DNA from 3 places in the Nocardia sp. NPDC057668 genome. Region 1 is predicted to be linked to each of the others. Evidence: riboswitches for the same ligand, from Rfam matches in the RefSeq annotation. Region 1 holds a riboswitch; each other region holds the start of a gene.
The links. A riboswitch is a leader RNA that binds a small molecule or an ion and turns the genes downstream of it on or off. The one in region 1 is predicted to bind S-adenosylmethionine.

Region 1 (9,336 bases):
AGCGCGACGCCGATGGACCCGCCGACCTGCTGCGCGGCGTTGAGCAGCGCACTGGCCACACCGGAGTCCTCGTCGTCGACCTGGTGCAGCGCGGTGGTCTGCATGCAGACGAACAGCGGGCCCATGCCGAGCGCGATCAGCGTCATCGCGGGCAGCACGACCGCGGCGTAGCTGGAACCGAAGTCGAGTTGCGCCATGTACACGAGGCCGGACGCCCCGAGCACCGCACCGGCCAGCATGAGCGGGCGCGGCCCGAGCTTGGGCAGCAGCACGCTGGTGATGCCCGCGGAGATCGTGATGCCCAGCGGGAACGGCATGAACGCGAAACCGGTCTTCAGCGCGGAGTACCCCAGGGTCATCTGCATGTAGAAGCTCAGGTTCAGGAACATGGCGAACATGGCGATCGGCACCAGCAGCGCCACGAGGAACGACCCGCCGCGATTGATCTCACCCGGAATACGCAGCGGCAGCAGCGGATTCGAGCTGCGATATTCGATGAAAACGAACAGCGCCAGCAGCACCGCGCCGCCGGCGAGCAGCCCGAGGGTCGAGGCGGCCAGCCAGCCGTCCTCGGCGGCGCGGCTGAAGCCGTACACCACCGCGACCAGGCCGAGGGTGCCGGTGATCGCACCCGGCAGGTCGTATCCGCCGGTCCGCGGGGCCGGTACGTCCCGGACCACGAAGGCGAGCGCGCCCAGCACGGCGAGCAGCGCGATCGGGGTGTTCACCAGCAGGCACCAGCGCCAGCTGGCGTATTCGGTCAGCGCGCCGCCCGCGATGAGGCCGATGGCCGCGCCGCCCGCCGAGACCCCGGCGAAGACGCCGAACGCTTTGGCCCGCTCCTTGGCCTCGGTGAAGGTCACCGACACCAGGGACAGCGCCGCCGGGGCGAGCAGCGCCGCGAAAGCGCCCTGCAGACCACGCCCGGCGAACAGCTGTGCGCCGTTCTGCGCGAGCCCGGCCAGTGCGGAGGCCAGTGCGAAACCGACCAGGCCGGCGATGAAGACGCGCCGGCGGCCGAGATAGTCCGCCAGACGGCCGCCGAGCAGCAGCAGTCCGCCGAAGATCAGCGTGTACGCCGTCAGGACCCATTGCTTGTTGCCGTCACTGATGCCCAGGTCCTGCTGGGCGAAGGGCAGCGAAATGGTGACGATGGTGGCGTCGAGCACCACGATCAGCTGCGCGACGGCGATGACGCCGAGGGCCCACCATCGCGCGGAATTTTTTGTCTCACTTGATATTTCGTCAGGTTCGAGCGTTGCCGTCCCGCCGGTCATACCTACTCCTCGATTGCTCCGAACAGCCGAGCCCATCGTGGCATCATGCGACAATTGGCGTCAAGAGAAAAATGTCCGACTGCGACAGTTGGCGTACATGGACAGCATTGCTCGGGTCCGCGCTACCATCGGGACATGTTCGAGCCGTCATCGCCGACCGCCCGCACGGGACTGCGCGAGCGAAAGAAGCAGCAGACCCGCACCCGGGTCATCGACGTGGCGCTGCGCCTGTGCGACGAGCACGGCTTCGACGCCACCACGGTCGAACAGATCGCCGATGCCGCCGATGTCTCCCCGCGCACCGTGAACAGGTATTTCGACAGCAAGGAAGACATCGTCATCGCGCCGATCGAGGATTTCGGCGGCACGCTGGCGGACAATCTGCGCCGACAGCCCGTCACGGGCAATGAACTCCAGGCGCTACTGAACAGCTACCTGGAGATGATCGAGGGCATCATCGACCGCGACGAACCGCTGCCGTTCCGCTGGTTCCAGCAGATGCAGAACATCATTCGGCACTCCCCCGCCGTGCGCGCCCGCAGTCTCGACGCCGCGGACTACAAGATGCGCGAGACCTCGACCGTGCTCGGCGAACGGCTCGGCACCGGGCCGGATTCACTGCACGTGCGGCTCATCACCGGCACCTGGCACGCCATCATGCGGGCCGGGGTGGAGTGCGAGGCCGAGCTCGAGAGCTGCGACGGGGTGCTGGCCGACTCCGCGCGCGCCATGGCCGACGCGGTGGTCACCGCCTATCACGAGTTCGTCCGTATTTGCGCCGTTCCGAGTGTGGGTAACCCCATTGCCGACATCGCGGCCGAGCACCGTTAGAATCCCGAAACAGGTCAAGAGCATCAGCGCCAAGCCCCGGCTCGCTGATCGGCAACCCTCCAGCTGCGGTGGGGTGCTCCGGGTGAAGACCGGGCGCTCGAAGGCCGAGCGCAAGCGCACTGTAGGAGGCACCGAGATGTGTTGTTGTCGAAGCCAATTCGCCTTCCGATAACCCAAGCCTTCCGCCGTATACGGCGATTCTTCCTGGAGCAGTAATCATGAGTGACTCGACCGCGCCCGCTGCCAACCTCGATCCCGCGAACTGGTCCTTCGAGACCAAGCAGATCCACGCCGGGCAGGCCCCCGATCCGGCCACGGGCGCGCGCGCCCTGCCGATCTACCAGACGACCTCGTACGCCTTCCGCGACACCGATCACGCGGCGGCGCTGTTCGGCCTGGCCGAGCCGGGCAACATCTACACCCGCATCATGAACCCCACCCAGGACGCGGTGGAGCAGCGCGTGGCCGCCCTCGAGGGCGGCGTCGCGGCGCTGCTGGTGTCGTCGGGCCAGGCCGCGGAGACCTACGCGATCCTGAACATCGCCGAGGCCGGCGACCACATCGTGTCCAGCCCGCACCTGTACGGCGGCACCTACAACCTCTTCCACTACTCGCTGCCCAAGCTCGGCATCGAGGTCAGCTTCGTCGAGGATCCGGACGATCTGGCGCAGTGGGAAGCCGCGGTCCGGCCCAACACCAAGGCTTTCTACGGTGAGACGGTCGCCAACCCGAGCAGCTCGATCTTCGACATCGAGGGCATCGCGGGCATCGCGCACGCGGCCGGCGTTCCGCTGATCGTGGACAACACCGTCGCCACCCCGTACCTGATCCAGCCGCTGAAGCACGGCGCGGACATCGTCGTGCACTCGGCGACCAAGTACCTGGGCGGCCACGGTTCGGCCGTCGCGGGCGTCATCGTGGACGGCGGCACCTTCGACTGGACCGTGACCGACGCCGACGGCAAGCCCCGCTTCCCCGGCTTCACCACCGCGGACCCGAGCTACCACGGTGTGGTGTTCGCCGACCTGGGCGCTCCGGCGTACGCGCTCAAGGCGCGCGTGCAGTTGCTGCGCGATCTCGGCGCGGCGGTCTCGCCGTTCAACGCCTTCCTGATCAGCCAGGGCATCGAGACGCTCAGCCTGCGGGTCGAGCGGCACGTGGCCAACGCCCAGGCCGTCGCGGAGTTCCTGAGCGGGCACGACGCGGTGGAGTCCGTGTACTACGCGGGCCTGCCCGACTCCCCCTGGTTCGAGCGTGGCAAACAGCTGGCACCGAAGGGCGTGAGCGCCATCGTGTCGTTCGAGCTGGCCGGTGGTGTCGATGCGGGCAAGAAGTTCGTGGACGCGCTGGTCCTGCACAGCCATGTCGCTAACATCGGGGATGTGCGCTCGCTCGTGATTCATCCGGCTTCGACCACCCACTCCCAGCTGACTCCCGAAGAGCAGCTCGCGTCCGGCGTCACCCCTGGTCTGGTGCGTTTGGCCGTGGGTATCGAAGGTATCGACGACATCCTGGCGGATTTGCGCGCGGGACTGATTGCGGCAGCGAGCTGATAGTGAGCATTGAATCGAGCACCTCTCGTCCAGCGGCGGACATCTTGCTGCCGCCGCCCGACGGGACGCTCTGCACCATTGCGATCGGGGAGGTCCGGCTCGAGAACGGCGCCGTCATCCCCGACGCGAGCCTGGCGGTGCAGCGGTGGGGCGAACTCTCGGCGAACGCGGATAACGTCATCCTCGTCGAGCACGCCCTCACCGGCGATTCACATGTGGTCGGCCCCGCCGACGTGCAGCACGCCCAGCCCGGCTGGTGGGACGGCATCGTCGGCGAGGGCGCGGCGGTCGACACCCGCGAATGGTGTGTCATCGCCACGAACGTGCTCGGCGGCTGCAAGGGCAGCACCGGACCGGCGTCGCTCGCCGCGGACGGAAAGCCCTGGGGCGCACGCTTTCCCGAGATCAGCATTCGCGATCAGGTAACCGCGGAGGCGCAGTTGCTCGATCTGCTCGGCATCTACCGGCTGGCCTCGGTCGTCGGCGGGTCGATGGGCGGCATGCGGGTGCTGGAGTGGATGGTCGGCTATCCCGAGCGGGTCGGGTCGGCCCTGGTGCTGGCGGTGGGCGCGCGTGCCACCGCAGATCAGATCGGAACCCAGACCACCCAGATCGCGGCCATCCGGTCCGATCCGGACTGGCAGGGCGGGGCCTATCACGGCACCGGCACCGCGCCGATGACCGGTATGGGCATCGCGCGGCGGATCGCGCATCTGACCTACCGGACCGAGGGCGAGCTCGACCACCGCTTCGAGAACCGCGCCCAGGGCGACGAGAACCCTTGGGACGGTGGGCGTTACGCGGTGCAGAGCTACCTGGAGTACCAGGCCGACAAGCTCATCTCGCGGTTCGACCCGGCCACCTACGTGTTGCTCACCGAGGCCATGAACCGGCACGACGTCGGCCGCGGGCGCGGCGGCATCGAGGCGGCGCTGGGCTCCACCACGGTGCCGTGTGTGGTCGGCGGCGTGGACTCGGATCGGCTGTATCCGCTGCGCACGCAGCAGGAACTGGCTGATCTACTACCCGGGTGCAAGGGGTTGGAGATCGTGCGTTCCCGTGACGGGCACGACGGATTCCTCACCGAGACCGAAGCGGTGGGCAAACTCATGGTGCAGACCATGGAGCTGGCCCGGGCCGCACGCCGTTAGTTGCGGTAGCAAAGCTCTAAACAAATGATCCCCCGGGAGCGCCTGCTGCCGGGGGATTGCTGTATCGAGTCTCAGACCTCGGTGAGGCGGCGGCCGAGTTCGCGGCGCAGTACTTCTTGATCGGGCAAACGGTGCAGGACACGGAGTACGGCGGGGCGAAGTTCGCGCTGTTCCTCGAGAGAGAGCAGGCCGACCAGGTCCCGCAGTTCCATGTCGTCGAAGGTCGCTGTCATGCCTAACAGGGTACGTGGACGATGCGAGTTCGTCCCGTAATTGGTACCGGGGTTACGGAGCCGTCACCCTAACGAAACCGACAGTGCGTCAGGATAATTCGTACGAAACAGGCATGACTCGAGTTACCCGCGAGTCTAGGTGACACCGAGGCTGTTGATGGTCGCGGCGAGCACGATGATGGCGCTGCCCAGCACCGCCAGCCACGTCACGTCGAAGGGTTTGCTGCGGACCGCGAGCAGCCCGACGCGCTCGGTCGGAAGCAGTAGCCGGAAGGCTGCGGCGAGCAACGTCGCGCCCCCGAAGAAGAAGGTGCCGCGCCGCCACCGGTCCCAGGCCAGAAAGACCACGGCCACCACCAGCACCAGGGCGATCACCACCATGGGCAGGTTGTCACGCAGGGCCTGGCCGAGACGACTGCCCCGGCTCTCCGGGGCGGCATGTGCTGCACTCACGCCCGGAAGCTTAACCGCCCCCGCCGGACCCGGCTCCCCCGCCGCCACGCGCACGCACCGGCCGCGAACAGTACGGTTCTCTTGTTCTGCGATGCTGGTGGGCGTGTTCCATCTTGTGTTCTTCTCGCCGCGCATCCCGCCCAACACCGGCAACGCCATCCGGCTCGCCGCCGGGACGGGGTGCCGATTGCACCTGATCGAACCCCTGGGCTTCGACCTATCCGAGCCCAAGCTACGCCGGGCGGGACTGGACTACCACGACCTCGCTTCGGTGACGGTGCACCGAAACCTCACCGCCGCATGGGATTCCATCCAGCCGGCCCGGGTGTTCGCCTTCACCGCCGCCGCCACGACCCGCAACACCGACATCACCTACGCCGACGGCGACGCCCTCCTGTTCGGCCCCGAACCCACCGGCCTCCCCCCGGAGGTCCTGTCCGACCCCCGCGTCACCGACCAGCTCCGGATCCCGATGCTCCCCGGCCGCCGCTCGATGAACCTCTCGAACGCCGCCGCCGTCGCCGTCTACGAGGCCTGGCGCCAACAGGGCTTCCCGGGCGCGGTGTAGTGCCCTTCGGCGAGGTGAGCGGTCTCCCGGCGGGGCGGACACGCGATAATCAGGACGAAACCGTCCCCAGCGCGTAAACCCCGGGAGGCCGCGGAGATGCCTGATTACCCTGATGACGTGGCCATCCCGCACCCGCAACCGGAACTGCCGGAATTCATGACCTGGGAAGAACTCGAGCGGCTCCCGGAGGAGATCGCCGAGCAGATCGAGCTGTGGGACGGGCGTGTGGTGTGGCTACGACGCGGCCCCGCCGAGCATCAGACTTTCACCAACCTGCTGTGGAGTGGCCTGCGGACGTGCGCGCGCGATGCGATGACGCATCAGCCGGAGCAGTGCTGGAAGGCAACGACCGAGACGAATGTCTTCCTGGGACACACCGGGAAGTCCAACTTCCTGACCCCGGATTTCCTCGTCCATCGCTGCCTGGACCAGCCATACCAGGATGTGCGCGCGTCGGACGCGCTCTTGGTCGGAGAGGTCTTGTCCCCCTCCAACACTCGATCGGATATCGAGGCGAAGAAGGGTCGCTACGCGAGCGCGGGGATCCCCTGGTACTGGGAAGTCCATCTGGCCGCGGAAGCCAGCGCGATAGCAACGGTCCGGGCCTTCGGCCTGCAGACCACACCGGCTGTACTGCCGGACGGGGTGCACCCGCTGCACCCGGCCAACTACATCGCCGCCGGAGAATGGATTCCCACCGACACCAACGGCATCGACTTCGATTTCCCCTTCCCGATCCACATTCCCTGGTCCGAACTGCAGTACTAGATCCTTCTGACCGGCGCAGAGCCGCGGGCCACCGTCCCGGAACCGATCGGGTGGTCGATCCGCATCACCGGGACCGGGTCGCCGAGTACGCCCGACTGTTCGGCTCGGTTCAGGGCTGTTCACACGCTCAGCGGTCGACCTCGAACCTTTTGAAGCGGGAGGTGGCCCCGGCGGTCAGGCGGACGGCGGTCTTGGGGACTCCGTAGTGGGCGGCCAGGAGTTCCAGGGCAGCCTTGTTGGCCTTGCCTTCCACGGCGGGGGCCCGGACGTAGAGCTGGAGCGTCCCGTCGGGGAGGGACTCCACCAGGGGGCCTTTCCTGCTGTTGGGTTTGATGACGGCCCGGACCACGATGGGCATCGCGCGCTCCTTCCGAACCCGTGGGGACGGGTCGATTGTCGCGAACCGGGCCGGGCCGTCGCACCGCCGGGTCAGGATCGGACGGCGGTGGCGTCCACCTCGAACTTCATTTCCGGCAGGGCCAGGGCGGCCACGCCCGCCAGGGTCTGGGCGGGCGGGCGGTCGCCCCAGATCTCGGCGATCTTCCTGCCGAGCACGGCGAGCTTGTCCAGGTCGTGGTCGACGATGAAGGTGCGCAGCTGCGCCACGTCGGCGTAGTCGAGACCGACCGCGCGCAAGGCCTTTCCGAGGTTCGCGAAGGCGTTGTCCACCTGGGTGGCGAACTCCGGGTTGACGGTGTGCCCGTGCGCGTCGGAGTCGTACTGGCCCGCGATGAAGACCAATTCCCCACTCACGCGGGCGATATGGCTGTACCCGAAGCCGGTCGGATCGTGCAGATCGGCGGGGTTGATGAGGTCGATGCTCACGGTGTTCTCCTGTGTTCGAGTACTGCTCGGCAACACCGGATAGACGACACAGCCATCCCCGCGGTGACATTCGTTCGCTGTCAGCGGAAGTCGCGCGAGCGCGCCTCGATCCGCAGATCCATCCGCTGCACGTGATCGGCCACCACCGTGACCGCGCCCTCGGCGTTCTGCACCCGCCCCCGGATGAGCAGCGCCGGCGCGGTCTGCACGAGCCTGCGGTAGCGCGCCCACAGCCCGACCGAGCAGACCACGTTCACCATGCCGGTCTCGTCCTCCAGATTCAGGAAGGTGACCCCGGCCGCGGTGGCGGGCCGCTGCCGGTGCGTGACCGCCCCGCCGACCAGCACCCGGGTGCCGTCGCGCACGCCCAGCAGCTGATCGGCGGGCACCACGCCGAGCGCGTCGAGCCGTTCGCGCAGGAACTCGGTGGGATAGCTGCCGGGCGAGACCCCGGTGGCCCACACATCGGCCGCCGCCAACTCCAGCGCGCTCATCCCGGGCAGCGCGGGCGCGTCCACCGCCGCGCCCATGCCGGGCAGCCGATCGGGCCGCTCCCCCGCCGCCGCGCCCGCCGCCCACAGTGCCGCGCGCCGGGTGCCGCCGAGACTGCCGAGCGCGCCCGCGGTGGCCAGTGCCTCGGCCTGCGGAACGGTCAATTCCACTCGCCCGGTGAGGTTCCGGAACGAGGTGTACGGCCCGAATTCGCGTGCGGCCACGATCTGTTCGGCCAGCTCCGTGCCGATGGTGCGCACCGCGCCCAGCCCGAGCCGCACCTGGGTACCGCCCGCGGCCAGCGTCGCCTCGGCGAGGCTGTGATTGATGTCGGGCCCGTGCACCACCACCCCGTGCCGGCGCGCGTCGGCCACCAGCGACTGCGGCGAATAGAACCCCATGGGCTGCGCGCGCAGCAGCCCCGCGCAGAAAGCCGCCGGATGATGCAGCTTGAACCACGACGAATAGAACACCAGCGAGGCGAAACTCTGCGAATGGCTCTCCGGGAAACCGAAATTCGCGAAGGCGTAGACCTTCTCGTAGATCCGGTCCGCGACCTCGCCGGTGATGCCGTGCAGCTCGTGCATGCCGGTGTAGAACCGCTCGCGCAGCCGCTCCATCTTCTCCGGCGACCGCTTGGACCCCATGGCACGGCGCAGCTGATCCGCTTCGGCGGCGGTGAAACCGGCGATGTCCACCGCCATCTGCATGAGCTGTTCCTGGAACAGCGGAATACCCAGGGTGCGCTCGAGCGAATTCTCCAGCGCCGCATGGTCGTAGGTGACCTTCTCCCGGCCGTTGCGCCGCCGGATGTAGGGATGCACCGATCCGCCCTGGATCGGCCCCGGCCGGATCAGCGCCACCTCCACCACCAGGTCGTAGAAATTGCGCGGCTTCAGCCGCGGCAGGGTCGCCATCTGCGCCCGCGATTCCACCTGAAACACCCCGACCGAGTCGGCGCGGCACAGCATGTCGTACACGGCGGCCTCGCCGAGGTCGAGCTGATGCAGCTCCACGGTCTCGCCCTTGTGCTCGCGCACCAGGTCGATCATGTAGTGCAGCGCGGACAGCATGCCGAGCCCGAGCAGATCGAATTTCACCAAACCCGCTGCGGCGCAGTCGTCCTTGTCCCATTGCAGAACGCTGCGCCCGGCCATGCGCGCCCATTCGGTGGGGCAGACATCG
Region 2 (9,336 bases), on a different contig from region 1:
CGCAGACTGATCCCATTCTCGGCCGGCGGCCCCGCGGTGTTGTGACCACCGCGGGGCCGCCGTCCGGTGTGACCCCACACACGGTGCCCCGCACGGGATTTCGTTAGCATTCGGCTATCGAATATCTCTGCAGGGAGGGATGTCTTGTCTCGAAATGACGCCGCCGTGACCGAGCGGCTGACCGACGGTGCGCCGTTGCATGTCGAGTTGACCGAGGGAGATCGCCGGTTGATCGATGTTCTGGTCGCGCCGTCGCGCGCCTGGTTCAGTCCGCGTTTCTACGGACTGGAGAATTTTCCGATCGAGGGCCCGGTGCTCCTGGTCGGCAATCACACGCTCGCGGGCGGCACCGACGCGCCGCTGCTCGCGCACGAGATCCTCGTCAAGCACAACCGGCTGGTGCGGGGCCTGGCCGAGAATGTGCTGATCGATGTCCCGGTGCTGCGCGACGCGCTGCACCACCTGGGGATCGTGCGGGGGAATCGGCACAATTGCACGACGTTGCTGCGTGAGGGCGAGGCCGTCGCGGTCTTCCCCGGGGGCGGCCGCGAGGCCATGCGCGGCAAGGGCCAGAAATACAAGCTGCTGTGGGAGGGCCGGACCGGCTTCGCGCAGATGGCCATCGAAACCGGCGCGCCCATCGTGCCGATCGCCATGATCGGCGGTGACGACATCTTCGACATCGTCTTCGACGGCAACGACGCGGTCATGCGCCCGGTGCGCGGCCTGGTCGAGGCGATGGGCCTGCGCGGCAGCCTGACGCCGCCGCTGATCCGCGGCCTGGGCCCGACCATCATTCCCAAGCCGGAGCGCTTCTATTTCGCCCTGGGCACCCCGATCGACACCGCGCCGTGGCGCGACGCCGTCGACACCGCGGCCGCGGCCGTGGAGTTGCAGGTCGTCGTGCGCAAGGCGGTGGAGGAGGAATTGGGGTTCCTGCTCGGCGAGCGGGATCGCGATCGCGGCCGGAGTCTGCTCGGGCGCACCCTGTCCGCCGTGGGCCTGTGAGCCCGTAGGTTTACCCAGGTTCCCGCCTTCTGGACTGCGGCTTCACCGGTAGGAGTCGCAGTTCGAACCCCTTTCCGGGGGCTTGAAGTTAACAGCCATTCCGTTTTCGAGTACCGTGGACGACATCGGCGATGGGCCGCTGTGGCACTCAGGAGGTTGGCGTGGAACGCACTATTTTCGAACCGGAGCACGAGCTGTTCCGGGAGTCGTTCCGTAAGTTTCTCGATCAGCATGTCGCCCCGAACCACGAGCAGTGGGAGCACGACGGCATCGTCGATCGGGCGGTCTGGCTGGAAGCGGGCAAGCAGGGCTTCCTCGGCATGGCGGTGCCGGAGGAGTTCGGCGGCGGCGGGGTGAAGGACTTCCGCTACAACGCGGTGGTCACCGAGGAGGCCACCTACGGCCAGTACTCCGGCCTGGGCTTCGGGCTGCACAACGACGTCATCGCGCCGTACCTGCTCGAGCTGGCGAACGACGAGCAGAAGGCGCGCTGGCTGCCCGGCTTCTGTACCGGCGAGATCATCACCGCCATCGCCATGACCGAGCCCGGCACCGGCTCGGACCTGCAGGGCATCAAGACCCGTGCGGTCAAGGACGGCGACGACTGGATCCTCAACGGCTCCAAGACCTTCATCACCAACGGCGTCAACGCCGACATCGTGATCGTGGTCGCCCAGACCGATCCGGCCAAGGGCGCCATGGGCTTCTCGCTGCTGGTCGTCGAGCGCGGCATGCCCGGTTTCGAGCGCGGCCGCAATCTCGACAAGATCGGTCTCAAGGCCCAGGACACCGCCGAGCTCTCCTTCCAGGACGTGCGCGTCCCCGGCAAGAACCTGCTCGGCACCGAGGGCCAGGGCTTCGTCCACCTCATGCAGAACCTGCCCCAGGAGCGCCTGTCCATCGCCGTGATGGCCGCGGCCGCGATGGAGGGCTCGCTGCAGGGCACCATCCAGTACGTGCGCGATCGCAAGGCGTTCGGCAAGCCGATCGGCGCGCAGCAGAACACCCGCTTCGTGCTGGCCGAGCTGGCCACCAAGACCACCGCGGTGCGCGTCTTCGTCGACCGCTGCATCGAGCTCCTGAACGCAGAGAAGCTGACGGTCGAAGAGGCCGCGATGGCCAAGTACTGGAGCACCGAGGAACAGCTCGACCTCATCACCAAATGCCTCCAGCTGCACGGCGGCTACGGCTACATGCGCGAATACCCGATCGCCAAGGCCTACATGGACGCTCGCGTGCAGACCATTTACGGCGGCACCACCGAGATCATGAAGGAGATCATCGGCCGCGGCCTGAAGCTGACCTGACCGGCGGGAATTCGACTCCGACCGGCGCCGGACCGGTCGGAGTCAGCGGTCTTGCGGCGGGTCGAAGGCCGATACGGACCAGGTGGTCTCATTTCAGCGACAGTAGTGAGCAGTTAACTGATAGCGAATTAGCATTGCGGTTGGGTCGGGTCCTACCCGATGGAGACAAGCAATGCGTAGAACCCGTGAGATTTTCAGAAACACGCTGGTGGTAGGCATTGCCTCCATCGGTTTCGGGGCCACGCTCGCCCTTGCCCCGGCGGTTCAACCCCTGGCGCACGCGGATGCCGACTACGGCGGAGGCTGCGTCCTGTACGACGGCGACCGTGCAGCGACCATCGACTCGCTGCGATTCCGCTGCGGTCCCGGCCAGCTGGAGGCGCTCTACCGGGACGCTCCGCAGGGCGCGGTGCCCACGGGCGTCAGGAACGGGTGGGTGGCCGAGCCCGCCGATATGCAGGCGTGGTCCCCGGCGCTGTGGATCGGCAAGACGTTCTACACCGGCCCCGACGGCGGGTACCTGCTCAACCGCGTCACCGGCGCGGGCCTCGAGGTCTACCAGGCCGACGTGTACCGGGGTCCCTCGGTGGTGGACGGCGGACCCACCTGGGTCCTGAACTACCGCCCCTCGCCGACCCCGCAACTGTGGGACGAGATCCGCGAAGTCACCCCGGGCGTCTGGTTCGGCTACTCCTACTGGCGTGACGGCCGCGACGCCCAACTGCTGAGCTTCATCCTGACCTGACCTCACCTGACCGACGCACGCCTGCCGCACCCGACCCGCAGACCGGCTTGCGATCACCGCGCACGTAACCCTCGTGGCGGGTGAGTATCCCTTGATAGACGTGGACTCCGTTGTCCACGAAAGGGATTCGATGACCAACCTGCTGCACATCAACGCCTCCGCGCGCGGCGATCTCAGCCAGTCCCGGGCGCTGGCCCGGACTTTCATCGACGGTCTGCTCGCCAGGGACCCGGAGCTGACCGTCGACACCCTCGACCTGTTCGAAGCGAACCTGCCCGAATTCGGCACGCACGCGGCCGAAGCCAAACTCGCCCTGTTCACCGGAAAGGAGCAGACGCCCGAGCAGGTGGCGGCGTGGGAGCGGGCGCGCGCGGTCTTCGACCGCTTCGCGGCCGCGGACCTGTACGTGGTGAACATTCCGATCTGGAACGCGAGCGTGCCCTACGTCTTCAAGCAGTGGGTCGACATCGTCACCCAGCCGGGGTGGGCCTTCGCCTTCGATTCGCAGAGCGGCTACTCGGGCCTGCTCACCGACAAGCGCGCGGTGACCGTCTACACCAGCGGCGTGCACCGGCCCGGCGTGCCGGTGGAGTTCGGCTCCGACTTCGCCACCCCGTTCGTGGCGGACTGGCTGAACTTCGTCGGTATCAAGGACACCGCCGAGATCCGTTTCGCCCCTACGGTTCTGACCGAGGACGCGGCGGCGGGCTTCGCCTCGGCACAGGAGCGCGCGCGTGAGCTCGCCGCCGGATACTGAACCCGCCCGCTGGGCGCCCGCCGCCCGGACCGTCGGGGCCGTCTGCGCGGTGGGCATTCTCGTGGTCGGGCAGCTGTATGTGGTCCTGCCCGTGCTGAATCGGCTCGCGCAGGATTGGGACACCTCCAGATCCGCGGTGACCTGGACGACCACGGCGTTCGGATTGGCCTACGGCGCGGGCTTTCTCGTGACCGGACCGCTCTCGGACCGGTTCGGGCGGCGACCGGTGATCGTGGGCGGCCTGCTGGCCACCGTGGGCGGTTCGCTGATCGTGGCGCTGGCCCCGGGCCTGGCAACCGGCCTGGCGGCGCGGGTGGTGCAGGGGCTGACGGCGTCGTTCTTCGCACCCGCGGCCTTCGCCTATCTCTCCGAACGCATCGCTCCCGAACGCAGAATCTTCGCGCTCACCTGCCTGACGAGCTCCTTCCTCGCCGCCGGTGTGGTGGCGCAGGTGCTCGCGCAGCTGGTGGGCAACGCGTGGGGCTGGCATGCGATATTCGTCACGGGGGCACTGGCTTTCGCGATCTCGGCGGGCGTGCTGCGGTTCGTGCTCGAACCGGGGCCGGAGCGGTCGATCGCACCGGACACGCCCGCGCCGGGTCCGGCCGGGACGCTGCGCGCGGTGTTCGCGCCGTTCGGCGGCCTGCTGCGCCGGCCTCGGCTGGTGCTGCTGTATCTCAGCTGCCTGGCCGTGCTCGGTTCGTTCGTCGGCATCTACACCGGTATCCAGCTGACCCCGCCCGACGGGGTCGGTTCGAGCAACGGCGCGCTGCTGGCGTTGCGCGCCAGTGCGATTCCCGCGATGGTCGCGGTGCCGATCCTGGCGGGCAGACTCGGCGTCATCGCGCCGGCGACCCGGGTGATCGGTGCGCTCGGCATCGCCGGGATCGCGGCGGCGATCACCGCGGTACCGCTGGGCGGTGTCTGGGTGGCGGCCTGGCTGCTGGTGTTCGTGGCGGCCATCGCGGTGGCGGCGCCCGCCGCCGTGCAGGCCATCGCGGCGCAGGCGGGTGCGGCCCGGGGAGCGGCCACCGCGCTCTACACCTTCGCGTTGTTCCTGGGTGCGAGCGCGGGTCCGCAGGTCGCCAATCTTGTTGCGCATAGGGGGTATTCGTCGGTTGCCCTGGCCATCGCCGTCCTGTCGCTGACGGGCGCGGCGCTCGCCGCCGCCTCGACCGGGGTGCGGTCGGCCGTTCCGGTCTGAGGTGCTCCGAGTGCATGTCACCGCAGGCTCGGCGTCGCGCCGGAACCGGTTTTCGGCGGGGGCCAGTGGCGTCCCCCGTTCCGCCGGAGCTGGTTTCGACCACGCTGGTTTGAATCATTGTTGGTAATACGCAGTGCCACATAAGTTTTCGATCACGGTCATGAGTTCCAGCGACAAGCCCCGGCTTGCTGGGCGGCAACCCTCCAGTGGCGGCGGGGTGCTCCGGGTGACGACCGGATGGCGGCGAACGCGTCGCCATAAGCGTCTTCGCTCTCGGAGGAAACAATGTCTGTAGCCCAACTCTCTTCGGCGACCCCGGAAACCGCTACCCTGCGCGAAGTGGTGCTGGTGGCGGATCGATTCCGTGGTCTCGCGGTGGACAATCGGGCGTTCACGGTCTCCGGTCTGGTGGCCGTGCTGCGGAGCGGGGGATTGCGGGAAGCGGCCGAGCCGCTCATCGTTCGGATCGGGCAGGGGATCACCCGGCACGACCTGGACTACATCGAGCACGTGGCGGCCATTCACGCGCCCGCCGGGTTGCGAGTCCTCGACGCGGTCGCCGAGCCGGCGCCGCGGCATCAGGTGCACAAGTACCAGAACTCGAATGTGTTGCTGGCCAACCTGGTTCAGGATTCAGCGACCGAGTTCAGTGCCGATCTGCGCATCCACGGCGACAACGAGCTGCTGCTGGATCATCAGACCGGTGAGCACGTGCAGGGCATCGTCATCGTGGAGGCGGTGCGCCAGCTGTTCCTCGGGGCGTTCGAACTCGAGTACGGCCGGCGCTGGCCGGAGCAGCATTTCTACATCGTCTGGAATAGCATCGAGCTGAACTTCACCTCGTTCCTGTTCCCGCTGCCGGGCACCCTGCACGCGGTTCTCACCCCGATCTCGATCGAGGATCCGGCCAAGCTGGAGTTCTCGATCGAGGTGCGGGTGCGCCAGGCCGGGAACGACGTCGCCGACGCCCGCATCGCGTACGCGGCGCTGCCCAACGATCGCATCAGCCGGATCGAGCGGCACAAGGCCGCCAAGGCCATCGCCGCGCACCTGAACGAGGTCGCGTGAGCGCCGGTGCGCCGGTGCGCGCGGCGGCGTTCTTCGACGTCGATGAAACCCTCATCACCGTCAAGAGCATGTTCACGTTCCTGCGCTTCTGGCTCGCCGAGCACGGGGATGACGGCGCGCGCTACGCGCGCGTCGCCGGTGAGATCAAGGAGCGCGCGGCGGCGGGTGTGCCGCGCGAGGAGGTGAACCGGCACTACTACCGCGCCTATCGCGGGGTTCCGGGTGCGGAACTGGCCGAGGCCGGTCAGCGCTGGTTCGCCGAGTTCGAGTCCGGCGGTGCGGCGTACTACACCGATGCGGTGGAAGCGCTTCGTGCACATCGGGAATCGGGTGTGACGACCGTGCTGCTGTCGGGTTCGTTCGCCGCGGCCATCGCCCCGGTCGCCGCGGCGCTGGGTGCGGACCGGCTCATCGCCACCGTCCCGGTGGTGGACGATCACGGCCTGCTGACCGGTGAGGTTCTGCGTCCCATGATCGGCGCGGCCAAGGCGGACGCGGTCTCGGAGTTCCTGCGCGAGCACGGAATCGAGTTCGAGAACACCTTCGGGTACGGCGATCACGCCAGTGATCTGCCGTTCCTGTCGGCCGTGGCGCACGCCGGCTTCCGGGGTGAGGACCCGGTCCTGCTGGAGCGGGCGGGAACGCACGGCTGGGTCCATCTGAGCGATCGGGTCAGCGCCGCGGTCGGCGCGCCCGGCCGGCTGCTGTCGGAGAAAGAAGCGGTGTCCGTATGGTGAGCAAGACCTATGAGCTGACCCCGACCACCCAGGGTCCGCTGTATCCGCCGAGCGAAGTGCTGGACGCCGCAGGCGATTTCATCGTGGTCGGCTTCCTGAACGACGCTGGCCCGGATGGTTCGGTGACCCGGCGGTGGGGGCGGGCGATCGTGGCCGCCGACACCCCGGTGCCCGAGTTCGGCGCGTCCGCGCCGTACACGATCGTGCGCGAACTCGACGCGGAGCTGTCGCGGGCGGATGCGGAGAGCGTGCTCTACACCCTGCCGCTGCCCTTGCCCGCCAACAACTATCCCATCGTGTTCGCTCCCGATCAGCGACCCGACGCCGAATCGGTCCGCCGTCCGAGCTATGCGTTCCACGAGACGCCGATCCCGGATCTGCGGCCCGAGGACGGACGCAAACTCACTTCTCCGATCACCCTGGAGCAGTGGCTGCGCGCCCGCGGCACACTCGAGGTGAGCGTGGGCGAGGATGGTCATCACGGTGAGTTCCGCTTCGAGTTCACCGACTTGATCCCCGATTCGCTCTACACCGTGATGTCTTTGCGCGCAAAGGATCTGGATCCGGACGCCCCGACCCGCCCGGGCCCGCTCGGGGTGCCGAACGTGTTCGTCACCGATGCCGCCGGCGCGGGCGCGTATCACGCGAAACTCCCGAATCCGTTCCCGGATCCGGCGGCGCCGGGTGCGAACCGCGTCATCAGCGTCGTGGTGCTCTGGCAGAGCTACCAGCAGAACTACGGCGGGGCCATCGGCCACTTCGGCCTGGGCGGGGACATCCACGCCCAGCTGAAGCTGCCCACCCCGACCTTCGAGGAGTTCCGCACCGCTTGACAACCCATCGAGGCGCCGGCCGCGTGGTCCCCGTGACCGCGCGGCCGGCGCCGTGCCGTGCCGTTGGTGGCGGACCCCGGCGGCAGCCGCCCGCATCGGTGAAGCCGGGTGTGCGGCAGCCGGGGCGGGCCGCCCAGGTGCGAGGTGGTGTGCCCGGCGTGCAACCGATCGCGCACCCGCCCGGTCGCCGCGATCGGCTCACCCCCGTATCCCCCTCGGCGCCCGGTGCTTTCAGCGCTCCGCGGCGGTGCCGGCCAGCAGGCGATGCGCCTCGAGCGCCAGGTGAATCTCCGTCGCCGCGTGCGGTGCGGTCAGTCGGCGGCCGGTCAGTTCGGCGACGCGATTGAGCCGGAAGCGCACGGTGTTGCGGTGGCAGAACAGGGCGGCGGCGATGGCCGAGACCTCGCCGTCGTGGGTGAACCAGGCCCGGACGGTGTCCAGCAGCACGTCTCGATCGTGGTCGGGCAGGGCCAGCAGCGGGCCGAGCACCGTGCCGGTGAGCGTCACGGCGGTCTCGGGGGAGCCGACCAGCAGCACCTGGATCAACGCGTCGCTGTAGCGCAGCACCTCGCGGGATCCCGGTTGCGTTGCCGCGCAAGCGAGTTCGGCCTGCCGCAGACCCGTGACGGCCTCGGCGAGCCCGCCGAACGGGGAGCCGATCCCGACCCGGCCCACGGCGCGCTCGCTGAGCATGCCCTGGAGTCGCGCCTGGGTGAATCGTGCTGTGAGCGTGACGATTCCGATGTGATGGTCCGCGCGCACCCGCCAGGCGGAGGCCACCCCCAGCATGGACAGCGCCTTGTCGATGCCGGGCAGCGCTTCCTCGGTGGCGTTCCCGGTCGCGGCCATCACCACCACGAATTCGCCCTGCACCGGCAGACCGAGGGTGCGCGCGCACTCCCACAGCCGCGGTCCGTCGGCCTGGCCGCCCAGCACCGCGTCCAGCGCCGCGTCCTGGGCGCGGGCGTCGCGGCGTAGCTGTTCGGTCACCATCTCCTGGTACCCGGCGGTGAGCGCCTGGGAGTAGTCGTCGACGAGCTTCCAGATGTCGGTGGCCCGGGTGAGCAGTTCGCGATTGGATTCGGGGTCGGCCCCCGCCATGGTCACCAGTTCGTCCCAGATCACGCCGGATCCGATCCGGAAGGCGCGCAGAATCGCGGGCAGCGGGACGCCGTGCTCGGCTCGGCGCTGGCCGGTGCCGTGCGGCGCGGCGGTGCCCGAACCCGGGTTGCCCGCGAGATAGCCGAAGACCGCCTGGAGGTTCTCGCGCGTGGTACGGCGCAGCTCTTCGGGGGAGACCTCCGCACCGGGTCCGTAGACCGGGACGGTGCGTTCGATCTCGGTGGCCACCCGGTCGACGAAGGCGTCGAGGCGCTCGAGCAAGGCGACGCTGGCCCGGGCGAGGAAGCCCTCGGGCGGGGGTGTCGGGGTGCTCATGGGCGATGATCGTACCGTCCGCCATGATTTCCCCGCGCACCGTGACCTGCGCGGACCCGTCCCGCCGTGCGCGCGGCGGTGGTTGCCGCGCGAGCGCGCCACGCCCGTGTCCATATCGTCCCGGCCGCACCGGTTTCCGCTGGGCCGCACGCGAAACACCCTCGTGGACGAGGGCTTCCGGCCTACCATCTGTGCCATGTCAGCCCCGCGAACCGGTTCGACAATGATCGAGGGGCGGGT
Region 3 (9,336 bases), on a different contig from region 1:
GCCCGTCCTTCCACAGCGAGGTCACCGCGTCCGGCACCGGCACGCCGCTGCGCACGGTGGCGACCACGCGTGCGGCCTTGTCGATGGCCAGCTGCAGCAGCAGGGTCGCGGAGAGCTGATCGAGCAGGTGCGCGTCGTCGACGCCGATGACGGTGTGCCCGTCCGCGAGCAGCGCTTCGCGGGCGGCGGCCATGAAGGTGACGGGGTCGTGCGCGGCGGACACCCCGACCATGTGCGCGAAGACCCCGAGCGGGATGCTGCGGGCCGATTCTGTTCCGGCGACCCAGCGAATCTTGCTGCCGTTGGCCGCGCCGACCGCGCCGGTGGCCAGCCGTGCCAGTGTGGTCTTCCCGACGCCGGCGTCGCCGGTGAGGACGGCTCCGACGAAGTCGTTCCCGGTCAGCGCCGCGGTGATCGTTTCGAGTTCGTGCTCACGTTCGACCATCGGCCAATTCCGAGCCATGAATCAACTGTAGATCGCAGGTGATTGGTGAGCGGGGGAAACGAACGGCACCCGAAATAGTCCCGGATCAGGCGACACACCGGTGGCAACCCGCCGCCACGCCGGGAAGGTTACTCGTTGACCAGCCGCAGGGCCGGGGCGTGCACCTGCCGGCGATCCACCAGCCACACGTTCACACTCTGGTCGGCGGCCGGGTCCAGGGTCTCGACTTCGATCTCGAGCGTGCCCCGCAGCGGATGCTCGACGCGCAGCCGATGCGAGCGGTAGTCGGTGACCCGGTGTTCGCGCCAGCGCCGGTCGAACTCCGGGTAGCGCTGCAGGTCGGTGATGCGCGCCTCGAGCGTCTCGTCGTCGGCGAAGCGGGCCTGGGCGTTGCGCAGCGCGGAGACGATCACGTCGGCGGCCTCGGCCCAGTTGCCGAAGTAGCGCGGGGCGTCCGGGTGCGCGAAGACGTAGTAGGCGAGATTGTTGTGCGCCGCGGCGTCGAACATGCCGATCGGCTCGGCCAGGTCGCGCCAGGCCGGATTCGTGGCCAGCAGGTCGAGCCAGCGCCCGAGCACGAACGCGGGGGTCGGGTGCAGGGCGTCGATGACCGCGCGCAGGGTTTCGGAGACCTCTTCCCCGGCCTGCCCGCTCTTGGGGCAGGACGCCTTCTGTTCCATGCCCATGGCGAGTTTGCCGAAATGATGCCGTTCGACCTCGTCCAGCCGCAGCGCGTCCGAGAGCGCGCCCAGGACCGCCATCGAGGGATTGGTGTCGCGGCCCTGTTCGAGGCGGGCCAGATAGTCGGCGCTCACCCCGGCGAGCGCGGCGACCTCTTCGCGGCGCAGTCCGGGCGTACGCCGGCGCCGGCCCGCGGGCAGGCCCACCTGTTCGGGCTGCAACTGGCCGCGGCGCGCGATGAGGAACTCACCGAATTCGGATCTGGACACCTCACCATGGTGCCTTGTCCGGGTGTCGTTATCCCCGCCCTGTCAGTACCAGGATCAAGAAGGTGTGGCTAACCGGACTGAGGTCCGCTTGACTGATCGTCATGACCACTTCCGAGCAGACCACCCTCGCACCCGGCGCCTGGGAACTGGACGCCCACCACTCCTCCGTGAACTTCACCGTCCGCCACCTGGGGATTTCCAAGGTACGCGGCCGCTTCAACCGCTTCGAGACCGGCTTCGTGGTCGACGAGGCCGGTAAGGCCGCCATCGAGGCGACCATCTACTTCGACTCCTTCGACACCGGCAACGAGGCCCGCGACAACCACGTGCGCAGCGCCGACATCCTGGATGTGGAGAATCTCTCCACCCTGGTCTTCCGTGTCCCGGCTCCCGTCGACCTGGCCGAGGAGTTCGAGGTCACCGGCGAGGCCACCATCGGCGGCATCACCAAGCCCGTCACCCTCGACGTGGAGTGGGGCGGCGTCGAGGTCTTCGCCGGCGACCAGAAGAAGCACGCCGGCTTCAGCGCCACCGGCACCATCAAGCGCAGCGACTTCAACGTCGCCCCCGGCCTGCCGTCGGCGATGCTCAGCGACAAGATCGCGATCGAGCTCGACATCCAGCTCGTCGAGCCCGCCGCGTAATTCCCGTCTGCTCGAAAAGCGAAGCGGCGGCGCCCTTTCGGGGCGCCGCCGCTCGGCGTTTCACGCGGGGCCGATCAGGCCCGCGGGAGCATCATCACTCCGCCCAGACGCTGTCGATCGGGGTGCCCGCGGTCGGCGGCGGGGTCGGGGTGCCCGCCGGGGTGCGCGAGAAGCGCGGGGCGGGCGCGTGCTGCACCACGCCCTCGATCTCGATCAGGCCGGTGCGGGCCTGGATGTGCGGGTTCTGCTCGGCCTCGGTGAAGGTGAGCACCGGGGTGGTGCAGGCGTCGGTGTGCTCGAAGATCGCCCACCACTCGTCGCGGGTCTTGGTCTTGAACTTGTCGGTGAACAGCTTGCGCAGCTGGTCCTGGCCGTTCGGATCGATCTGGTAGGGCAGGCCCTCGGGGTCGATCTCCAGGCCCTTCAGCAGTTCCGCGTAGAACTGCGGCTCGATACAGCCGACCGCCATGTACTTGCCGTCGGAGGTCTCGTAGGTGTCGTAGAAGGCCATGCCGGTGTCGAGCAGGTTGGTGCCCCGCTCGTCCGACCACAGGCCCATGCCCTTCATGCCCCAGATCATGTGCGAGAGCGCGAGCGAGCCGTCGATCATCGCGGAGTCGATGACCTGGCCCTTACCCGAGTTCTGCCGTTCCACCAGCGCGGCCAGGATGCCGAACACCAGGAACATCGAACCGCCGCCGAAGTCGCCGACCATGTTGAGCGGCGGCACCGGGCGCTCGCCCTTGCGGCCGATGGCGTTGAGCACGCCGGTCAGCGAGATGTAGTTGATGTCGTGCCCGGCGCGGTCGGCCATCGGGCCGTACTGACCCCAGCCGGTCATGCGGCCGTACACCAGGCGCGGATTGCGCTCGAGCGCGGCGTCCGGGCCCAGGCCCATGCGCTCGGTGACGCCGGGCCGGAAGCCCTCGATGAGCACGTCGGCCTTCTCGATGAGGTCGAGCACCTGCTCGATGTGCGCCGGATCCTTGAGGTTGGCCTCCACAATGGTCCGGCCGCGCCACTGCGGGCGCTCCATCTGGCCGGGCAGCTGGTTCGGGCGCTGCACCCGCACCACATCCGCGCCGAGGTCGGCCAGCAGCAGCGCCGCGTGCGGGCCCGGGCCGATACCGGCCAATTCGACTACGCGGACACCCGCGAGCGGGCCCTGCTTGGCGGTGGATGGTGTGCTCACGCCCTACCTCGGTTCATCGTCGATCCCTGTGCGAGCCGGCTCTGGCCGCACGTGTTGACAGTATGACAATAGCCGCGCGGGCTCCCGTGGTGAGTGCCGCCACAATTCGGCCCCGCGGCTATTCGCCCAGGTCGTCCGGTTACTTCGCCGACTTTGCCCGGACAGGGACGCCCGTGCTGGGCGACAATGCGGGTAACCACGAGCCTGGAGGACCGTAAGTTGAGCGCAATGGGTGAGGTGCTGGTCGGCCTCGCGATTCTGATCGGCCTGCTGGGGGTCATCGTGCCGATCCTGCCCGGGGTGATTCTCATCCTGGCCGCGATCCTGGTCTGGGCGGTCATGACCGGCGGGGCCACCGCCTGGACCGTATTCGCGGTCTGCACAACGTTTCTCGTCATCAGCGGCATCATCAAGTACACCTGGCCGGGTGCGAAGCTGCGCGAGGCCGGGGTGCCGAGCCGTTCGCTGATCCTGGGCGCGGTGCTCGGCATCATCGGCTTCTTCGTGGTGCCGGTGATCGGGCTGTTCCTGGGATTCGTTGTCGGCGTCTACGTTTCGGAGCTGCAGCGGCTGCGCGTGCAACAGCCGGCCTGGCAGTCGACGGTGCACGCGCTCAAGGGCGTCGGGCTCTCGATGCTGGTGGAGCTGTTCGGCGCGCTGCTCGCGGCGGGCATCTGGGTGGTCGCCGCCGTCGCGGTCTGACCGAGCCGGTCGGAAGCCGTCGGACCGATGCGGCCGAAGCTGTCCGGTCGAATCCGCCGGTGCGAGCGCCGAATTCGGTCAGCGCTCGATCCGGCGGAACGGAATCGTGTCCTGCGCCGGCGGTTTCGGCAGCTGGGAGCGATGCAGCCGCAGCGTCGGCGCGTCGGGTCCGTGCAGCGGCCGGGTCGGGGCCGGATCCTCGAGCGGCCGCGTCTTGACCGGCAGCCGGTAGAAGGCGCGCGCGTTGTCCTCGAGCACCCGGTGCAGATCGCCGCCGACGGTCTCGGCGATGAGGTCGATATCGGTGTTGCGGAACGGCCGCCCGGCCCGCGCTCCGGGCAGATCGGAGCCGAACATCAGCGCCTCGGGGCTGACCGCGTGGATCTTGCGCAGCGCCGAGGGCACGTCCATCGACACCCGCCCGAAGCCGGACGCTTTCACCTTGGCGCCACGATCGACCAGGTTCAGCAGATACGGCAGGCATTCGTCGGACATGCCCATGTGGTCGATCGACAGCCTGGGCAGTTTGGTGATGACCGGTTCCAGCGAGCCGAGCATGGAGCCGTCGATGTACAGCTCCACGTGCCAGCCGACCAGATCGAAGGCGCGCAGCGCGAGCATGGTGAGCCCGACGATGTCCCCGCCCGCGCGCTTGAGGTTGAACCGCAGCGCCCGCACCCCCGCGCGGTCCAGATCCACGATCTCCGCGTCGGTGGCGTCCACGTCGAGGTTGGTCACCCCGACCCAGCCCTCGCCCAGTTCGGCGAGGGCGGCCCGGAGATAGCTCTGATCGGTGCCCTGGAAGGACCCGCTGACCACCGCACCACCGTCGATGTCGTAGCGCGACATGCGCCGCCGATAGTCGGTGATGGTGTAGGGGTCGGGTAGGTAGCCTTCGTTCTCGATCAGCGGGAACCGCGGATCGATGATGTGGACATGGGCATCGAACACTTGATCAGCATGCCTCGAGAAGGTGACAAGTGCGTAAGACCTTGTCCACCTGGCGGATTCGGCCAGGTCAGGCGGTCAGGAAACTGCGTCCGGGAAGCGGTGGATCAGGAAACCTTGTCCGGCTCGCTGGCGCGCAGCATGTCCTCGCGCTCGACGACCTTCACGCGCTCGCGGCCCTCGGGCTCGCCCAGGGCGCGCTCGTGCGCGTCGAGGCGGTACCAGCCGGCCCAGGTGGTGAAGGGGATGCCCTTGCCCTCGAGGAACTCGGTGACCGCGTCCAGTTCCGGCTTGGGGGCCGGGACGAAGTTCGCGACATCGTCGAGCAGGCAGGCGATGGTCTCGTTGGCGTCGCCCTTGGTGTGGCCGATGAGGCCGACCGGGCCGCGCTTGATCCAGCCGGTGACGTAGGTCTGCGGCACGTAGCGCTCGGCGCCGTCGGCGTCCTCGTTGCCGAGCACGCGACCGGCCTCGTTGGGCACGGTGCCCGCCTGCTCGTCGAAGGGCAGCGAGGGGATGTTCTGCGACAGGTACCCGACGGCGCGGTAGATCGCGGTGACGTCGAAGTCCTTGAACTCGCCGGTGCCCTTGACGTTGCCGGTGCCGTCCAGGGCGGTGCGCTCGGTGCGCAGGCCCACGACCTTGCCGTCGGCGTCGCCCAGGATCTCGGCCGGGTTCTCGAAGAAGTGCAGGAAGAGCTTGTGCGGGCGGTTGCCGACGTCGCGGATGGCCCACTGCTCGAGGGTGTTGCAGATCATGTCGACCTGCTTGGAGTGGCGGCGCGCGGCTTCGGAACCCTCGTCGTAGTCGATGTCCTCGGGATCGACGATGACCTCGATGGTCGGGGAGTGATCCAGCTCGCGCAGCTCGAGCGGGGTGAACTTGGCCTGCGCGGGACCGCGACGCCCGAAGACGTGCACCTCCACGGCCTTGTTCTCCTTGAGACCGTCGTAGACGTTCGGCGGGATCTCGGTCGGCAGCAGTTCGTCGCCGGTCTTGGCGAGCACGCGCGCGACGTCGAGGGCGACGTTGCCGACGCCCAGGACCGCGACCTTCTCCGCGTGCAGCGGCCATTCGCGGGGCACGTCCGGGTGGCCGTCGTACCAGGAGACGAAGTCGGCCGCGCCGAAGCTGCCGTCCAGGTCGATGCCCGGGATCTCGAGCGCGCGGTCGGCGTTGGCGCCGGTGGAGAAGATGACCGCGTCGTAGAACGAGCGCAGGTCTTCCAGGGTGATGTCGACGCCGTAGTCGATGTTGCCGAGCAGGCGGACCTGCGGCTTGTCCAGGACCTTGTGCAGGGCGGTGATGATGCCCTTGATGCGCGGATGATCGGGCGCGACGCCGTAGCGGATCAGACCGAACGGCGCGGGCATGCGCTCGTACAGGTCGATGCTCACCCCGTCGAAACCGGCGGGGGTATCGGACTTCATCAGCGCGTCGGCGGCGTAGATTCCGGCCGGGCCCGCGCCCACGATCGCAATGCGAAGCGGGCGGGTCGCTGCATCGGTTCCCGCAAGCTGTTCGGTCATTCTTCGCGCACCCTTTGGTCGAAAACTATCTTGCCGTCAAGTCTCAGCCGTCGTTCTTAGCTTAGGCTAAGTTGACGCCCTGGCTTCGAGTGAACCACCCTACGGCCCCCGAAGCTGCAGCGTTGCTGCTCTGTACTGCCATTCCCGGCCTCGCGGGGGAATTGCGCCGATTCTATCGGTGGCGGCCGCCACTCCCCGCGCCGGTGCGGTGAACTGTGGGAATGCTCTCCCCGCGCGCGGGCCGGTGTCGCCGCCGGGACACCCGTCTCGACCAGGCATGATCAAGTCATGAGCGAGGACGAGGACCAGCCCGAACGCATCGATCAGCGCGAGTCCAGAACCATGCTGCCGTTCCTGATCGCCATCGGCATCACGGTTCTGGTGGTGATCGGCATCGTGGCGTCGGCGCTGCTGTCGCCGGCTGAGAAGAATGTCACAGACAAGGACCGGCTGGGCATCGCCGCCCGAAATTTCATCGAATCCCGCAGCGGCACCGACGTCCTCGATCCGTCGACCGCGTGCCCCGGCTTCGACGAACAGCGCTCCCCGATGCGTCCGGCGGAGGGCGAAAAGGCCGGAAAATCCACGATTGTGCGGGTGACCGACACCAATATCGAGGGTGAGCGCGCCACGGCCCAGGTGACCTGGCGCTCGGACGACCGCGATTCCACCTCGACCTGGACTTTCACCAAGAACGACGGCGCCTGGCTGGTGTGCAATTCCTGACCTGGATCATGGTTTGACAGTGAGGCCACATGTCGGTCAATCTCAACCCAGGTCATGAGTACCAGCGCCAAGCCCCGGCTGGCTGGTCGGCAACCCTCCTCCGCGGTGGGGTGCTCCGGGTGACGACCTGGCCGCGCATCGGGCAACGGTGCGGCAAGTGCGGATTCACAGGAGGTTCGAAGTGAGCTACGCGGGTGACATCACGCCGACGCAGGCGTGGGAACTGTTGCGCGACAACCCGGATGCGGTGCTGGTGGATGTGCGCACCGAAGCCGAATGGCGTTTCGTGGGCGTGCCCGACACCAGCGGCATCGGCCGCCCGACGGCGTTGATCGAATGGGTCGACACCAGCGGCGCGCGCAATGCCCGGTTCGTCGATCAGCTCCGCGAGGTGCTGGCCGATCGGGCCGCGGACTCGGACGCGCCGGTGATCTTCATCTGTCGTTCCGGGCAGCGCTCCATCGGGGCGGCCACCGCGGCGACCGCGCTCGGGCTGGCTCCTTCGTTCAATGTGCTCGAGGGTTTCGAGGGCGCGCTCGACGCGCAGGGACACCGCGGCGTCGAGGGCTGGCGCGCGGACGGACTTCCGTGGAGGCAGTCATGATCACCGGTGGCGCGTTCGACAAGCCGCTGCCCGAGGGCGTCGGCCCGGCCACGCTCAGTGTGCGCGGCGGTCTGCGGCGCTCGGGTTTCGAGGAGACCTCCGAGGCGCTGTACCTGTCCTCGGGCTTCGTCTACGAGAGCGCCGAGGCCGCCGAGGCGTCCTTCACCGGCGATATCGAGCACTTCGTGTACTCGCGCTACGGCAATCCCACGGTCGCCATGTTCGAGGACAGGCTGGCCCTGATCGACGGCGCCGAAGCGGCTTTCGCGACCGCCAGCGGCATGTCCGCGGTCTTCACCGCCCTGGCCGCGCTGCTGGGCAACGGTGACCGCCTGGTCGCCGCGCGCAGCCTGTTCGGCTCCTGCTTCGTGGTGGCCAACGAGATCCTGCCGCGCTGGGGCGTGGAGACCATCTTCGTCGACGGCGAGGATCTGGACCAGTGGACCGAGGCGCTCTCGGTGCCGACCCAGGCCGTGTTCTTCGAGACCCCGTCCAACCCGATGCAGTCCCTGGTGGACGTGCGCGCGGTGGTGGATCTGGCGCACGCCGCGGGCGCGAAGGTGGTGCTGGACAACGTGTTCGCGACCCCGCTGCTGCAGCGCGGGTTCGAGCTCGGCGCGGACGTGCTGGTCTACTCCGGCACCAAGCACATCGACGGTCAGGGCCGGGTGCTCGGCGGCGCGATCCTGGGCTCGCACGAGTACATCGACGGCCCGGTGAAAAACCTTATGCGCCATACGGGTCCGGCGCTGAGCCCGTTCAACGCCTGGACGCTGCTCAAGGGTCTGGAGACCATGCCGCTGCGGGTGCGCCAGTCCAACGACTCGGCGCTGCGCATCGCGGAGTTCCTGGAACAGCATCCGGCGGTGGCCTGGGTGAAGTACCCGTTCCTGAAGTCGCATCCGCAGTACGACCTGGCGCAGGCGCAGATGTCCGGCGGCGGAACGGTGGTGACCTTCGAGCTGAAGGCGGCGCCGGAGGCGGCCAAGAAGCGTGCGTTCGAGGTGCTGAACGGGCTGCGGATCATCGACATCTCGAACAACCTCGGCGATGCCAAGACGCTGATCACGCATCCGGCGACCACCACGCACCGGGCCATGGGCCCGGAGGGACGCGCGGCCATCGGTATCACCGATGGCGTGGTGCGCATCTCGATCGGCCTCGAGGACGTCGAGGATCTGATCGCGGATCTGGATCGCGCGCTGGGCTGATCCGCCGGCGAAAGCCTCGAGCCGATCCGCTCGAACAGTCGGGCCGAAGGGGCCGGATCCGTCAGGGTTCCGGCCCCTTCGCCGTTCCAGTGGGATGTTTCCGCAGGTTGCGGCGATTCACGCCTCGAGTATTGACAGCATCCTGTCAAACATGACAGGATACTGTCATGGCAAAGACAGTGCACCTGGCCGTTTACGACACCTTCGCCGATTGGGAGGTCGGGCACGCCACCGCGCATATCAACCGCACGCTGTGGCACCGCGAGCCCGGCGCCTGGCAGGTCCGCACCGTCGGGCTCACCGCCGATCCGGTGGTCTCGATGGGCGGGCTGCGCGTCACGCCCGACCTGACGCTGGCCGACCTGACCCCGGCGATGAGCGAGAT

Region 2: another riboswitch for S-adenosylmethionine. It lies ahead of ACFVBH_RS07810 (AfsA-related hotdog domain-containing protein); the one in region 1 lies ahead of ACFVBH_RS28500 (bifunctional o-acetylhomoserine/o-acetylserine sulfhydrylase).
Region 3: another riboswitch for S-adenosylmethionine. It lies ahead of ACFVBH_RS31160 (rhodanese-like domain-containing protein); the one in region 1 lies ahead of ACFVBH_RS28500 (bifunctional o-acetylhomoserine/o-acetylserine sulfhydrylase).

The regions. Positions count from the first base shown of each region.
Region 1 covers NZ_JBHVIC010000005.1:193,069-202,404, forward strand. Annotated here, with positions in the region: gene ACFVBH_RS28490 (MFS transporter) at 1-1,277, opposite strand, end outside; gene ACFVBH_RS28495 (TetR/AcrR family transcriptional regulator) at 1,413-2,108, shown strand; SAM riboswitch class IV at 2,121-2,231, shown strand; gene ACFVBH_RS28500 (bifunctional o-acetylhomoserine/o-acetylserine sulfhydrylase) at 2,327-3,661, shown strand; gene ACFVBH_RS28505 (homoserine O-acetyltransferase) at 3,703-4,812, shown strand; gene ACFVBH_RS28510 (hypothetical protein) at 4,884-5,045, opposite strand; gene ACFVBH_RS28515 (DUF3017 domain-containing protein) at 5,181-5,426, opposite strand; gene ACFVBH_RS28520 (tRNA (cytidine(34)-2'-O)-methyltransferase) at 5,590-6,066, shown strand; gene ACFVBH_RS28525 (Uma2 family endonuclease) at 6,223-6,834, shown strand; gene ACFVBH_RS28530 (DUF167 domain-containing protein) at 6,962-7,192, opposite strand; gene ACFVBH_RS28535 (Rid family hydrolase) at 7,264-7,659, opposite strand; gene ACFVBH_RS28540 (error-prone DNA polymerase) at 7,740-9,336, opposite strand, start outside.
Region 2 covers NZ_JBHVIC010000001.1:1,690,795-1,700,130, reverse strand. Annotated here, with positions in the region: gene hflX (GTPase HflX) at 1-10, shown strand, start outside; gene ACFVBH_RS07835 (lysophospholipid acyltransferase family protein) at 145-1,008, shown strand; gene ACFVBH_RS07830 (acyl-CoA dehydrogenase family protein) at 1,170-2,315, shown strand; gene ACFVBH_RS07825 (hypothetical protein) at 2,524-3,060, shown strand; gene ACFVBH_RS07820 (FMN-dependent NADH-azoreductase) at 3,191-3,817, shown strand; gene ACFVBH_RS07815 (MFS transporter) at 3,795-5,021, shown strand; SAM riboswitch class IV at 5,178-5,291, shown strand; gene ACFVBH_RS07810 (AfsA-related hotdog domain-containing protein) at 5,307-6,089, shown strand; gene ACFVBH_RS07805 (HAD-IB family hydrolase) at 6,086-6,826, shown strand; gene ACFVBH_RS07800 (hypothetical protein) at 6,820-7,659, shown strand; gene ACFVBH_RS07795 (PucR family transcriptional regulator) at 7,891-9,096, opposite strand; gene ACFVBH_RS07790 (hypothetical protein) at 9,293-9,336, shown strand, end outside.
Region 3 covers NZ_JBHVIC010000006.1:97,379-106,714, reverse strand. Annotated here, with positions in the region: gene ACFVBH_RS31200 (LuxR C-terminal-related transcriptional regulator) at 1-463, opposite strand, end outside; gene ACFVBH_RS31195 (helix-turn-helix transcriptional regulator) at 574-1,395, opposite strand; gene ACFVBH_RS31190 (YceI family protein) at 1,497-2,039, shown strand; gene ACFVBH_RS31185 (CaiB/BaiF CoA transferase family protein) at 2,134-3,231, opposite strand; gene ACFVBH_RS31180 (DUF456 domain-containing protein) at 3,460-3,933, shown strand; gene ACFVBH_RS31175 (amidohydrolase family protein) at 4,012-4,884, opposite strand; gene ACFVBH_RS31170 (FAD-dependent oxidoreductase) at 4,989-6,410, opposite strand; gene ACFVBH_RS31165 (hypothetical protein) at 6,699-7,136, shown strand; SAM riboswitch class IV at 7,187-7,302, shown strand; gene ACFVBH_RS31160 (rhodanese-like domain-containing protein) at 7,318-7,740, shown strand; gene ACFVBH_RS31155 (O-succinylhomoserine sulfhydrylase) at 7,737-8,951, shown strand; gene ACFVBH_RS31150 (DJ-1/PfpI family protein) at 9,119-9,336, shown strand, end outside.